DNA from 2 places in the Microbulbifer sp. YPW1 genome. Region 1 is predicted to be linked to the other one. Evidence: predicted binding sites of a transcription regulator. Region 1 holds the regulator's gene; the other holds the start of a gene.

Region 1 (7,451 bases):
AAGCGCCAGTCTCTGGAAGATGGGTATTGCCTCAGAAGCGGAATACCAGGGTGCCGGACCAGAAATCCACATCCTCTTCCACCAGGGTGTATTCGGCTTCCAGGTTAACGGTCTCGGACAGGTTGAAGCCCAGGCCCAGACCTGCAGACAGGCCGGAATCACTTTCTTTCTCGCCTTCGAAATCGACACTTTCGTTCAGCACACCCAGGCGGCCCTTGAAGTAGAGGTCGCCCTGGCTGCGGTAGGTCGCGTAGGCGCCCAGGGTGGAAATGGAGTAATCCCAGCGGAAGTCACCCCAACCGCTGTTAAAACGCGCTTCGCCATCTACCAGGGAAGTGGTGTATTCGCCTTCCAGGCCGAATCCAGAATTCCAGGTATAACCAGCGCGGATGCCCGCATTGAACGGGCTATCGCCATTGATGGAGGTCTTCATCAGGCCCGCCACGGTACCGAAGTAACCGCCTTCACTGGCCTGAACAGAAATTGAACAACCCAGCATCACCGCTGCCGCTAAAACTTTTTTCATCATGTTATTTATGCCCCAAAAGCATCGTGTTTATTTTGCGGGCGGCATTCTAATGAAATAAATTTGGCGCCAACAGCCCCCGGCCATTACACGCGATTACAGCGGCAAGTGAGATCCGACTGTTCCCGTCAGCCGTAAACAGGCAGATACCCATTTGTTGAGAGAGCACTGCAATCTAAATGACATGCAGTTGCAACGGAGGTTTGATAGTTTGGTAAAAAAACACAGAAGAGTAATAAATATGAAGTCTCGAATGAGTTTATTGCTGCCCCTGGCCCTGCTCACTGCCTGTGCCGCCAACCCGGCGCAGCAGGCGGTTACCGCCACGGGGACCCTGGTGCAGGAAAACGGCAAGTTTTACCTGCTCGGTGAGCAGGACCGCTACCACATGAACCGCATGCCGCAGCTCAACTACAGCAACTACCTCGGTCAGGAGTTACTGGTAGAGGGGGAGATTCCCCGTTATTGCCACCAGGCCTGGCAGGACTCTGTGGTAAACGTGCAAGGCGGCGCCGAGATGGTCGACCTGAACAAGGTGGACTGGTCTGATTGCCTGGCACCGGACAAAGTCAGCCTGGTCACCGGCGATGGCCTCCAGCTCGTGTACGACTGGGAAGAAATCGAGCTGCGCGACTACCACTTTTAAACATGCCCCAATTTGCGGTGCGCCGTCTGTTGTTGACGGCGCACCTCAGCGTCCCCGCCTCAAACACACCCACCCGACCGTTCAAAATTCGGGCAGCGGGCGCCTACCGCAACACGATGTAGTCACGGCTTGACCCAGATCAAGCCCAGTTCCCGACGGCAGACAACAATGGATCTGTCGATTCTCACTACCCGTCAAGGAGGCGCGCTATGAACGGTATCTACCGACAGCTCTGCGATGACCACAAGCACATGCAAAACCTGCTGGATGTGTTCGAGGTTTTACTCAAGGACCTGGGACAGCAGGATCGCGATCCCGCTACCCTGAGCATGATCCTCGATGCCCTGGATTACTTTTCCGTCTACCCGGATCAGTGGCACCACCCGGTGGAGGATCTGGTATTCGAACAGCTGCTGGGCAAGCCTGTGGATATCCGGGATGTGGTTGAAAAGATAAGTGCAGAGCACCGGGCTATTGCCCAGGCCACACGCAGCATGAACCGGCTCTTTTATGCCGTCGCGAACGATGCCGCCGTGGAACGGGAACAGCTGTTCAGCACCGCGCGGGAGTACATATCCCTGCAGCGCGAACATATGCGAAAAGAAAATGAGATATTGCTGCCACTGGTGAACCAGTACCTGACAGAAACCGACTGGGAAGAGGTGACCGCAGCGCTCGCGGACAGGCAGAGCTGTCAATTCCACCGCGGCGTCAAGCGCCTCTACGAGGCCATCTATCAGGATCTCGCAGAGAAAGAAGTAGCGACAGCCTGCTGACCGGGGACAGACCGATGCAGGAAACGGTCAGTCGTTTTCGTAGCTGCAGTGGGTGCCCGCCAGCTCGCTGAGAGCAATCAGGTCGAGAATGCTAATCGCCCTGCCCTGCACGCGAATCAGGCCCTGTTTCTGGAAGCGCGAGATCAACCGGCTGACCGTTTCCGCGGTCAGCCCCAGATAATTGGCGATGTCGATGCGCTGCATGGAAAGTTTGAATTCGCTGGCGGAGTACCCGCGGCGGGCATAGCGGCTGGAAATATTGATCAGCAGCGCCGCCAGGCGGCTTTCCGCCGAGCGCTTGCCCAACAGCAACAGCACATCGCTATCCTGTTTCAGCTCTTCCGAGAAAATGTTGTAGATCTGTTTCTGCAGCGCAGGCACCTGCTGGGCCAGGTTTTCCAGCTGGGTGAACGGCAGCACACAGACGCTGCTGTCCTCCAGCGCTTCCGCATAGCCCGGGTGCGAACCACCACTGTAGGCATCCAACCCCAGCAGTTCACCGGGCAGCGCAAAATGCGTGACCTGGGTATCGCCATCGGCACCGATCACCGCCGACTTGAAGCTGCCGGAACGGATTGCGTACAGATTGGAAAAGGGATCGCCGGCGCGAAACAGCGTCTCTCCCGCCTTCAGGATTTTCTTCTTGCGCGTCACCTGTTCGAGGCGCTCGATGTCCTCATCCGCCAGGCCCACGGGCAGGCACAGCCTTCTGACCGAACAACTTCCACAATTGACCGCGGTTGAGGGTTTCGACATTGTCTCTTCCATTTCCCGAATTCAGGGCACAAGCATTGCTTAAATCAGGGGCACAAACGCCCATGTCAAAATTGTATCCCCATCGCCCCTTTAAAGCACACGGGAGTATTGGGCTGCAGCTTCACTGCCGTGCAGGTAGCGATCAAAAGCAGAGGCAATATTGCGCAAAAACCAGCGGCCATGCTCTGTGACTTCCAAGTCATCCCCTTTGTCGAGCAACAGCCCGTCCGCGATCAGGGGCTGTAGTCGCGCCAGCTCCGGCGCAAAGTACGCCGCGAAGGGACGCCCGGTGCGGGCTTCCACATCGCGTTTGCGCAGGCGGAGATGGCACATCAACTCCATGATCATCCACTGGCGCAGGCGATCATCATCATCCAGCTGCCAGCCGCGACAGATCGCCTGACCAGATTCAGAAATTGCCCCGGCATACTCCTTCTGCCCGTGGTGGTTCTGCCAGTAACCATCTCGGCTATAGCTGATCGCCGAGGCACCGAGGCCCACCAGGGCATCCGCCGGCATCAGGGTATACCCCTGGAAGTTGCGCGCCAGCTGCCCCCGTGTGGCGGCGGCAGCCATGGGATCATCCGGACGGGAAAAGTGGTCCATACCCAGAAACAGGTATCCCGCATCCATCAGCCGACGGCTCGCCGCCAGCTGCATGGCGATCTTCGACTCGGGGGACGGGATCAGGTCCGTGCTGATCAGACGCTGCGCCTTGAACCGCTGCGGCAGGTGCGCGTAGTGATACAGCGCAATTCGATCCGGGGCCAGGTCGATCACGGTGTCGATGGTGCGCTCTAGGCTCTCCACGTCCTGACCCGGCAGCCCGTAGATCAGGTCGTAGGAGATGGAGCGAAAGCCGCGCTCGCGCGCCGCAAGGGTAAGCGCCCGCACCTGCTCGGGCGGACAGATCCGGTTGATCGCGCGCTGCACATCCGGGTTGAAGTCCTGAATCCCCATACTCAGCCGGTTGAACCCCAGGCCTCGCAATGTATCCAGGGTTTCCACTTCAAGCACCCGCGGATCGGCCTCAATACTGTACTCCGCATCCTCTCCGGGCTGCAGCGCGAACACTTCCTGGAGCCCGTGGATCAGGCGGGTCAGATCGCTGTCGTTCAGGTAGGTCGGTGTGCCGCCGCCTAAATGCAGCTGCGTCACTGGCACACCGGCGACCCGCTCCCGGTACCACTGCGCTTCCTGCAACACCCGGTCCAGATAGGTGGAAGCGAGACCGTACTGACGGGTGATCACCTTGTTACAGGCGCAGAAATAACACAGGGAACGGCAGAACGGGATATGCACGTACAGCGACAATGTCTGCACATCTTGCAGTGCATCCCAGGGATTGCCGCCGGACTCCGGCGAGTCGGTACCAGCACTCAGTGGCACAAACCGGTCGGCGGTGGGGTAAGAGGTATAGCGCGGACAGGGGCCGGCATAACGCGCCAACAGCGCCTGGGATAACGCCGTAGAAGCGGTAGATATCGCGGAGGCACTGGCGCTGTCAGCGCCGGCAAAGCTGTTTTCGTCCATTGACGGGTAACCTGTGATCCAGAGTCATCGAGCGGGAATGTCGGATCGGGCAAAGGTACCCGTCTGGCAGTGGCTGGCGCTTGATACAGATCAATTGCCGGATCATTGCCAAAACATGCAGGATTTCCCGTCAGTCCCCCACCGGACGCCGGAACAGGTTCTGGATACTGGAGAAGTCCAGCGCACTGTTGATCGGGTCGCCGCCGTGCAGTTGATACAGGTTTTTCGCCAGCGCCCCCAATGGGGTCGAAGACGCACTGCCAGCGGCGGTGTCCATGGCGAGCCCCAGATCCTTGAGCATCAGTGCCACCGAAAAACCGCCCTCGTAATTGCGCGAGGCGGGTACGTTTTCCATGACCCCGGGATAAGGATTGTATTTTTCCAGTGACCAGTTGCCGCCGGAGCTGACGCCCATGATCTGCGACAGGACGCTCGGGTCCAGCCCGTTGTCCACCCCCAGTTGCAGGGCTTCGGCGGTTCCGATCATATGGATGGCGAGCAGCATGTTGTTACAGATTTTCGCCACCTGGCCGCTGCCCGCTGGCCCCGCGTGAAAAATATTTGCGCCCATGGCCGCCAGTACCGGGCGCGCCCGCTCCACCGCCGCCGCGTCACCGCCGCACATAAATGACAGACTGCCCGCAGCAGCGGCCGCGGTACCACCGGATACCGGTGCATCCACCGCATCGATGCCGCGCTCACCGGCGGCGGCAATCACCTGGCGGGCGTCTTCGGCGGCAATGGTGGAACAATCGATCAGCAGCACCTCCGGCCCCATCGCCTGCAGCAGGCCGTGCACACCAAGGTACAGGGAGCGAACGGCTTCGCCACTGGGCAACATGGATATCACCACATCCGCACCTTCAATAGCGGCCTCGGCACTGGCGGCTTTGGTACAGCCACTGGCTACAGCCCTGTCGAGCACCGCGCTGGAAAGATCAAAGGCGGCGACCGGGACCCCCTTCTTCACCAGGTTCGCCGCCATTGGGCCACCCATATTGCCGAGGCCGATAAAGGCGATTTTGTTTACTTCTGCCATTCTGTTTTCTCCTTTTATTATTTTTCTTGCAGCACTCCGCTACCCGGAAAATCACCCGCTATAAATCTGCCAGCGGATTGGTCTCCCAGGGCTGCTTAAAACACGCAGCCACCAGCTCTGGTGTAACACCTTCCAGCGTCGCGGGCTGCCACTGGGGATTGCGATCCTTATCAATCAACAGTGCACGCACACCTTCTTTTACCTGCCCATTGCTGCACATGTTGACCGCGAGGGCCAGTTCCATTTGCAACACTTCGGCGAGGGACATATGCCGGGCCCGACGCAACTGTTCCCAGACGACACCGGCGGTAAGCGGGCAGCCGGCTTTCAGCGTCGCTGCAGCGCGCTGCAGCCAGGAATCTTCACCAGCGTAATTGACGATAGTTTGATAAACGTCGGCAAGGGTCGGCGCGTCCGTCAGTTGCTGGATCACATCGTAGTGCGCGCGCAGGTTGGATGCCGGTCGCTGGTCCTGCGCTATTTCGCTGGTCTGAACCGCCCTGCTGACCAGCACTCGATTCTGCTCGGCGTCCTCAGAGAATGCCTGCCGGGCAAGGCTGGAGAGAAGCGCATCCTTGTCTGCGCTCGCCACCATGCGATCGGCCATTCCCGCATAGATGGCATCACTGCCGTTAAACTGGGCTCCGGTGAGGCCAAGGAACAGGCCGATACGCCCGGGCATGCGATTCAGGAACCAGCTGCCGCCGACATCGGGGAACAGGCCGATGGTGATTTCGGGCATGGCCATGCGCGTGGTTTCGCTGACGATCCGGTGGCTGGCGCCACTCATGATGCCAATACCGCCGCCCATGACAATACCGTTGCCCCATACGATGATGGGCTTGGGATAGGTGTGGATACGGTAGTCGAGGCGATACTCCCGGGTGAAGAAGTCCTGCACAAACTGGCTCGCCCCCTGATCCCCGTAGCTACCGGATTCCCGATGCAGCGCCACCACATCTCCGCCCGCACACAGGGCCTTTTCCCCTGCCCCTTCTATCCAGATACAGGCGACACTGTCGTCGGCTTCCCACTGGTCCAGCTGGGCAGCCATCCGGTCGATCATGTCGAGGTTGAGTGCATTCAGGGCTTTGGGCAGATTGAGCGTCAATTTGCCGATGGGGCCCTGACGGTCAACGATAAGGGGTGATTCCTCGGTCATACTGGTTCCCGGTTGTCTTATTTGGGGCAAAGTTAAACATAGATGGGGTGGTGGAGGCATTACCTCACTCTTCACACGAGGCTCGGTGGTGCCTGCTTTAGCGGGTCCGGTGGCGGCGGAGTACCGGGTAAAGGTTTTCAAAACCGAGCTAGGCGCCCCCCTGTAAATACATCCCTGTACGCTGCGTCGGCGACGTCCCTGTCGCCGACGCTTTTGAAAACCTTTCCCCGGCACTCCACCTTCACTTTACGTTTCTGAACTTCGAAATTGACAGCGCAGAAGCAAGTAGAGGCTATTGAACCCGAAGTGAAGGCGCTGATACCGGGAAAACCCTCGCAAGACCTTCACCGCCATGGATGGCGGTGCAGAGCCCCCAGGGATGGGTGCACGGCGTGTCTTGCGAGGGTTTTACCGGTAGCAGCGCCGCCACCGGACTGCCCGAGGACCACCGCAGGACGACCAACTCCCCCAAAAGAACCGCGAACAAACACCGTGAAAGAGCAGGTTGAACTTTCCCACCAAACTGCTAACTTGCGCCCAAATTCTGACCGACTGGAATGATGCTCTAATGGCTGAATACGTATACACAATGAACCGCGTGGGCAAGGTTGTTCCGCCCAAGCGTGAGATTCTGAAAGATATTTCCCTGTCCTTCTTCCCTGGCGCCAAAATTGGCGTTCTCGGCCTGAACGGCGCCGGCAAATCCACCCTGCTGCGCATCATGGCCGGGGTCGATCAGGACTATAACGGTGAAGCCCGTGCCATGCCCGGTATCAAGGTCGGCTACCTGCCGCAGGAACCGCAGCTGGATCCGGCCAAGAACGTGCGCGGCAACGTCGAAGACGGCATGCGCGAAGCCATCGACGCCCTCGCCGGCCTTGAGCAGGTCTACGCCGATTACGCCGAACCGGACGCCGACTTCGACGCCCTGGCCAAGAAACAGCAACAGTACGAAGACGTGATCCAGGCCTGGGATGCCCACAACCTGGAGCACCGCCTCGAAGTCGCCGCCG
Region 2 (7,451 bases), 2.3 Mb from region 1:
GCGACGAGGGGCGCTTACCCTGGCGGTGCTGCTGGCACTGCGTGAGCCGCACTACGGTTACTCATTGCGCAAAAGCCTGGGTGCAAAAGGTCTGGAAATCGACGAGGGCACTTTGTACCCGTTGTTGCGCCGCCTGGACGACCAGGGCCTGCTGCGCAGCCACTGGCTGCAGGAAGAGGGCCGCAAGCGGCGCTTTTACCAGATCGACGCTGGCGGCGAGATTGCTCTGACGCAGATGCGCGCGGAGTGGCTCCGTCTGAATAGAGTGATTGATCAACTTGGCATTCAGGGATAGCGCGCGGACACGTTGGGCTGAGTGACGGAATGAAAAACTTATTCGAGGGAAATTGGATGAGCTGGGTACAGCGATACATCGACAATGTACGGACTTACCTGCCGGCGCAATTGCGCGAAGATGTCGGCAATGAACTTTATTCGGACCTGCAGGACCAGTGTGATGAGCTGAGTGGCTCGCTGGGGCGTCCCCTGACCGATGAGGAAGTGCTCACTTTGATCGCGGAAAAAGGCCACCCGATGGTAGTTGCGGCGGGCTACCAGTCGCGTCGTTCGCTGGTCAGTGAGCCCCTGTTTCCGTTGTATCTGCAGGTACTGAAGTTGGTGATTGCTGTGATTGCCGTGGTCTCTGCGATTGACGTGATTGCAGCATTGTATTTTGAAGTGAAGGTGAATTTTGTCCGCGCTGCTGTGAGCTGGTTTGCCGGTGTATATGAAGGCGCTATTCACGCTTTTGCCTGGGTAACCCTGGTGTTTTTCCTTGCCGGCGGAAAACTTGGCTACGGTAAGGTTCTCGAAAACTGGAATCCGCGCGCTCTGCCGAAAGTTGCGCATGGTGGACGCCGTATACAGCGCTTCGATTCCGCGGTGGAATTCGCGGTGACGCTGCTCGCTATGGCCTGGGTGAACGATATCTGGAGACTGCCGATGGCGGAGGGCGGGCTGAGATTTTCTCCCGCGTTTGAGGCAGCTCTGCCGTGGTTGAATATTGCCCTCGGGCTCAGCGTGGTGATGTCACTGATCAAATTGGTGTCGCCCTACTGGACGCAACCGCGACTGTATGCAGACATTGCCCTGAACATTTGTTGGTTGGGGTTACTGGTGGTCTTGATGTCAATATACCCGCCTTTTTCACTGGAGTGGCAAGGCGGGGAAGTTTGGCAGCCGAGCGCCGGTGGCTGGCGTGCTGGTGTGGGTATTGTGATCGCAATTACAGGCTGGGATTTGCTGCAGAACCTGCGTGTGCTGCTGCGGCAGCGGGCGGAAGCCGCTGCACGGTAGCCAGCCCGCGCGTTAATCGCTTGCCGCGGTGGCAATGCGCTTAAAGGCAGCGGCGGCGGCAGAAAGCCCGCCACTGCTGCGGGTCAGAATACCTACCTGATGCACCACCTCCGGTTCCGCCAGTGGTTTGCACACCAGCCCGTAGCCGCGCATCTGCTCCTCACACAGACTGGGCACGGCACTGACGCCGAGCCCGGATTGCACGAGCCTGCCAATGGTGCTGAGCTGGTTTGCTTCACACAGCAAACGGGCGGTCTGCGCGCCGGGCTGACATTCGGCGAAGGCGCTATCCGTCCAGCGCCGTACCGCGGATCCTCGATTCATGGCAATAAATGCCACCTGTGCGAGGTCGCGCCAGCGCAGGTTTTTCTTTTTCCCGAGTCGGTGTCCCGCGGGTAGTACCGCAATAAAGCGATCATCGGCGATGGGGGTGAAGCTGAGGTTGCCAAGGTCATCCGGGCGGAAACTGATGCCCAGTTCCGCGCGTCCGTCCTGTACCGCGCTGACCACCCGTTCCATCACGATATCCTCCAGTACGATATTGATATCCGGGTGCCGCCGGTGAAACTTCTCCAGCAGGGCGGGCAATTGGTTGAGGGCATAGGCGGGAATCGCAGCAATGGAGAGCTGCCCGTGTTGCAGCTGGAAGCGCTGTTGCACCGCATCCAGTGTGTTATCCCAGTTGTGCAGCAGTTGCTGGGCGCGCTCCACAAACTGGGTACCCTCGGGGGTGAGCACCAGTTGCCGACCGTCCCGGCTGAATAGTTCACCGCCCAGGGATTCCTCCAGGCTGCGAATGGCGATGGATATGGCCGGCTGCGATACGTGCAGCTGCGCACTCGCCTCCGCCAGACTGTGGGTGCGGGCCACGGCCACGAAGGCCCGCAGTTGCTTGATGGTGGCGCTCAAGTCGGATTTCCCTGCTGTGCCGGTGGTCTGGATGAGATATCAGTTAAGTAAATATTAACAAATATAAAAAAGTTTAAATTAGTTTTAACTGTTAGACCAAGGCATGATTGTCTCCTTGGCGAGACCGAGAATAATGATCAGCGGTCACAGCGCGGTGACGCAGGCGGAGACCGCCCGCGGCCCCACACAAACCAATAACAAGCGCCATACTTGCGGGAAGCTGTTTCCCCCGCAGGTTTCCGCAGCAAAATCGAGAGAGTTTGGTCGAAATGAGCAATCCCGTAGCGCCCCTTTGGCAACCCACCCCCGAAGCCGTAGCCCGTACCCAGATGGACCAGTTTCGTCGCCGGGTGAATGAGCAGCACCGGCTGTCACTGCAGGATTACAGCGCCCTGTACCAGTGGTCTGTGGATAACCGGGCCTCTTTCTGGGGGGAGCTGTGGGGTTTTGGCGAGGTTGTCGCCAGTGAGCGCGGCGAGCGGGTATTGGGGAAAGACACCATGCCCGGCGCCGAGTGGTTTCCGGATGCGCGCCTGAACTTCGCCGAAAACCTGCTGAAGTTCCGCGATGATCGGGTCGCCCTGATCGAGCGTCTCGAGAATGGTCGTCGCCGCCAGCTAACCTATGCCGAACTCTTTGACAGGGTCGAGCAGCTGGCATCGGCACTGGTCAGCGCCGGTGTTGGCAAGGGCGACCGGGTAGCGGGTTTTATGCCCAACATCATCGATACCGCAGTGGCGATGCTCGCCACCACCAGCCTGGGGGCCATCTGGACCTCCTGTTCCCCGGATTTCGGAATCAACGGGGTATTGGACCGCTTCGGCCAGGTTGAGCCCAAGGTGCTGTTCGCCTGTGAGGGCTACTTCTATAACGGCAAGACTATTGATTCCCTGCCGCGCCTGGCGCAGATCGTCGAGAAGATTGAATCCATCCAGCAGCTGGTAGTGGTGCCCGTGGCGCGCGATGCCGCGCAGACCGCGGATGCCATCGGTGACCTCGATCGGGCCATCACCCTGGACGCGTTTATCGGCACAGCACCCACGCGCGCACTGAGCTTTGAGCAGACCGAGTTCAACCACCCGCTGTATATCATGTACTCCTCCGGTACGACCGGCGTGCCCAAATGTATCGTGCACGGTGTGGGCGGTACCCTGCTGCAGCATATTAAAGAACACCGTCTGCACACCGATGTTTCCCGCGACGACACCCTGTTTTACTTCACCACCTGTGGCTGGATGATGTGGAACTGGTTGGTGAGCGGGCTGGCCTGTGGCGCCACCCTGGTGTTGTACGATGGTTCGCCGTTCTACCCGGCAGCCCAGTGCCTGTGGGATATGGCGGACGAGGAAAACATCAGTGTGTTCGGCACCAGTGCCAAATACATTGCCGCGCTGGAAAAAGCCGGCTGCAAACCCCGTGAGAGCCACAAACTGGAGCGTTTGCGCGCGGTACTTTCCACCGGCTCCCCACTGGCCCATGAGGGATTCCGCTACGTGTACCGGGATATCAAGTCGGATGTCTGCCTGTCTTCCATTTCCGGCGGTACCGACATTGTCTCGTGTTTTGCCCTGGGCAATCCGGTGTTGCCGGTGTATCCCGGCGAGTTGCAGTGTCGCGGACTCGGTATGGCGGTAGAGGTCTGGAACGACGACGGCAAGGCGGTACTGGAAGACAAGGGAGAGCTGGTTTGCGCCAAGTCTTTCCCGTGTATGCCCATCGGTTTCTGGAATGACCCCGACGGCAGCAAATACCACGATGCCTACTTCGACAGCTGGCCCGGTGTCTGGGCCCATGGGGACTATGCGGAAATCACCGAACACGGCGGCGTGATCATCTATGGTCGTTCCGATGCGGTGCTCAACCCCGGTGGTGTGCGTATCGGCACCGCAGAAATCTACCGCCAGGTGGAAAAGGTTGAGGAGGTGCTGGACAGCATCTGCATCGGCCAGGAGTGGCGCGACGATGTACGAGTGGTGCTGTTTGTGGTGTTGCGTGAAGGCCTGACCCTGGACGACGACCTGATCCAGAAGATTCGAACCACGATTCGCGCCAATACCACACCCCGCCATGTGCCGGCCAAAGTGATCCAGGTTGCGGATATCCCGCGTACCATCAGCGGCAAGATTGTGGAGCTGGCAGTGCGCAACGTGGTGCACGGCAAGCCGGTCAAGAATCAGGAGGCGCTGGCCAATCCGGAAGCGCTGAAGCTGTATGAAAAACTGCCTGAGCTCGCAGGTGAATAACTGCCGCCAGGCGAACCGCGGTAACCAGCAAAAAAGCCGGATTCAGCAGACTGATCCGGCACAAGGCTAGGCATTTTCTCAGCAAGCTGTGGCCCGGGAACTAAGGTTCCCGGGCTTCTGCGTTTGGGTTATGCCGTTTTCATTCGGTGACCGGTGTCCGCCTTCTCCAATCGCGCCTGCTCTTCATTCATCTTGCGCAGCGCCATCCGGGTAATATACCCGCCCATCACACATACAAAGGCGATGATGCCCAGGCTCAGTAGGCCGGAAAAACTGGTGAACAGGTCGATCATTGCATCCATGATTGCCTCCGCGATTGATTCGGCGGGGATTGTTCGTTTTCCCCAGCCACTTGCCTTTAACTGACTCCAGTGTAAAGTGGCGCCGATTGCGCCCCTTGATCCAGGTCAAGGGACCTGTAGTTTGCCGCCTATTTCAGCGGATTCCGGGCTTTGATTACGCATTGTTCGGAGGGTTGGCGGCCGGTGATACATCGCCAGCTGTGCTACCCGGAATGAACGATTCTGCGCTAGGCTTGCGTTACGCTGTAGAAAACGGATTCCGGTATCTGTTCACAAGAACTCAGCCTCTATAAATCAATAATTTCACGGAAGATAAATATGATTACCTATCTATACTGGGCCGCTGTTATTTCGCTGGTCGTACTGTCCCTGTTTGCAGGCAGTCGGTTTGGTAGCCTGGGTAAAGGTGCCATTGTCGGTGCCGTCATCTTTCTCGCCGGCTGGCTTGCCTATTACTTCCATTTCGAACAGGTGTTCGTGAAACGCTTCGGTGGGGTGATGCGTATCACTGTGCCGGAGGGGCAGCGCCATCTGGGCGCCACCTGGAAAGATGACAACCTCTGGGTGGAAAACTACGACCCCGAAAGCAACGAGTGCATCTTCAGCGAATATTCCAAGGGCAACCTGCTGGAAGGGCGGGTCATCGTCCGCAACTGTAACCCGTTGATGGAGCGCACCGGCTCAGCGACGGCGCCCGGACGCTGAATTGTCTCAAGGGGCTGGCCAGATCATCGACGTAACCCCTCGACTGGCATACCGGCCGGTGGTGTAAAGTCCGGTAAAGTTGCGCCGACTGCGGCAACTTTCACGGGCGCTCGGCGTCGCAGTGTTGATGATTGGCAAACGGATATTTGTCTTGCGCGTATTTTTCTTCGCTTCCAGGGTTTCCCGCTTTCAGATCGCGGCGTGCGCGCTGTTGGCGCTATCGTTGTTGCTGTTGCCACAGGCGGGTAATGCCCTGCCATTTTTCGACAACCTGCCCAAATTCAAAATCCGTGTATCCGAAGACCGCGAGCTTCAGGACTGGCTGAAAGACCAGGTCAAGGAGCAGCGCAAATCCAGCAGTGTGCTCAAGGCCTACGAGGATCCACTGGATGTGGCCCGCTACGAGCGCGGTACGCTGGAAAAGCTGCTGCGTTCGCGCGGTTATTACGATGGCCGGGTTCGGCAATCGGTGACTGATGGCGAGATCCTGTACCGGGTCGTTCCCGGGCCGCTGTACCGCATTAAATCTCTCGAAGTGAATATGCCTCCGCACCTCAAGTCGGGTTTCCCGGGTGTGGGATTACGGGAGGGTGAACCCTTGGAGGCGGAAAAGGTCACCGAGGGCGTTAAACGTATTGAAAATTACCTGGCGGAAAATGCCTGCCTGCTGAATGTGGATGTGGATTACCAGGCGACGGTCATTCACAGCGAACATGCGGCGAGACTGGAATACCGTGTGGCGCAGAGCCCCGAGGTAAATATTGGACAGGTGTATGTGGAAGGGGTGACCACGGTCGATGAGGACTTTCTGCGCAAGCGCCTGAAGCTGGAACCCGGGGATTGTTTCTCTCGCGGAAAAATGGATGCGGCCAAGCTGCGCCTGCTGCGCACCAACCTGATTGCCGGGGTGAACGCGGAGGTTTCCGAGCCCAGCGCAGGGATTGTGGATATCACTTTTCTGGTGATCGAGCGCAAGCACCGCACGATTCGTCTGGGGGTGGGGTACACGTCCGATGAGGGGGCTGGAGTCTCGGCGGGCTGGGAACACCGCAATATCCTCGGTCGCGGTGAAAAGATTGAGGTGGAAACCCGGGTCAACGAGGTAAAGCAGTCCCTCAAGACGGAGCTCCTGGTACCGCGCTTCTTTCGCGATGATCAGGATTTTTCCGCCAAGGCCGAAGCATCCAATGAAGAACGGGATTCTTACGAGGCGCGGTCCGTCACCATCGGCGGCATTATTTCCCGCCGTCATACCAAACACCGCACCTTCAGTGTGGGTAGCGAGCTGAAGTTCAGTAAGGTGCAGGAAGAGGGCGAGCAGAGCGAAAACTACAACCTGCTGTCGTTTCCCCTCGGGCTCAAAATTGATACCACCGACAACCTGCTTGATGCCCACAAGGGGGCGACCGTGGCCCTGGAGGTCAAACCGTATTTCGATCTGCGGGGCTCGGGCACCCGGTTTGTAAAAAATACCCTGGTTGCCACCGGTTACCTCACTGCGGAAGAGACCCGCTTTGATCCCACCCTGGCGGTGCGCATCAAGGCCGGTGTCATCAGTGGTATCGACAACCTGGATATTCCAGCGGACGAACGTTTCTATGCCGGCGGTGGTGGCTCGGTGCGTGGCTACGCCTACCAGGCCCTGGGGCCGCGGCGCCTGATCCCCTCTACGGTGCCCGGCGAGCCGCCGACCCTGTCTGATCCCATCGGTGGACGCGCACTCAGCGAAGTCTCTTTCGAGGGCCGTTTCCGGTTTACCGAAACCTGGGGCGGTGTCCTGTTCCTCGATGGCGGTAATGCCTACGCCGATCCGCAGCCGAGTTTTGATGACCTCTACTGGGGTGTCGGCCTGGGGGTACGTTATATGACGTCCTTCGCGCCACTGCGGTTTGATATCGCCTTCCCGCTGGACCGTCGTGATGATCTGGACGACAGCAGTTACCAGATTTACGTCAGTCTCGGACAGGCGTTCTGAACCATGGCTGATTCAAACGTC

The links. The regulator FNR, encoded in region 1, switches genes on or off when oxygen is low (the NO sensors DNR and NnrR bind a similar motif). The targets are predictions, from matches to a motif close to TTGATNNNNATCAA.
Region 2: HUW35_RS12270 (DUF3149 domain-containing protein) is a predicted target of FNR. The motif match lies at 4,846-4,859, and genes of this name have one in related genera.

The regions. Positions count from the first base shown of each region.
Region 1 is NZ_CP055157.1:762,780-770,230, forward strand. It holds gene HUW35_RS03270 (outer membrane beta-barrel protein) at 32-529, opposite strand; gene HUW35_RS03275 (hypothetical protein) at 780-1,172, shown strand; gene HUW35_RS03280 (hemerythrin domain-containing protein) at 1,382-1,948, shown strand; gene fnr (fumarate/nitrate reduction transcriptional regulator Fnr) at 1,976-2,704, opposite strand; gene hemN (oxygen-independent coproporphyrinogen III oxidase) at 2,795-4,237, opposite strand; gene mmsB (3-hydroxyisobutyrate dehydrogenase) at 4,368-5,276, opposite strand; gene HUW35_RS03300 (enoyl-CoA hydratase/isomerase family protein) at 5,335-6,438, opposite strand; gene ettA (energy-dependent translational throttle protein EttA) at 7,007-7,451, shown strand, end outside.
Region 2 is NZ_CP055157.1:3,016,738-3,024,188, forward strand. It holds gene HUW35_RS12250 (PadR family transcriptional regulator) at 1-295, shown strand, start outside; gene HUW35_RS12255 (hypothetical protein) at 352-1,296, shown strand; gene HUW35_RS12260 (LysR family transcriptional regulator) at 1,309-2,205, opposite strand; gene HUW35_RS12265 (acetoacetate--CoA ligase) at 2,475-4,448, shown strand; gene HUW35_RS12270 (DUF3149 domain-containing protein) at 4,577-4,750, opposite strand; gene HUW35_RS12275 (hypothetical protein) at 5,069-5,455, shown strand; gene HUW35_RS12280 (autotransporter assembly complex family protein) at 5,583-7,430, shown strand; gene HUW35_RS12285 (translocation/assembly module TamB domain-containing protein) at 7,434-7,451, shown strand, end outside.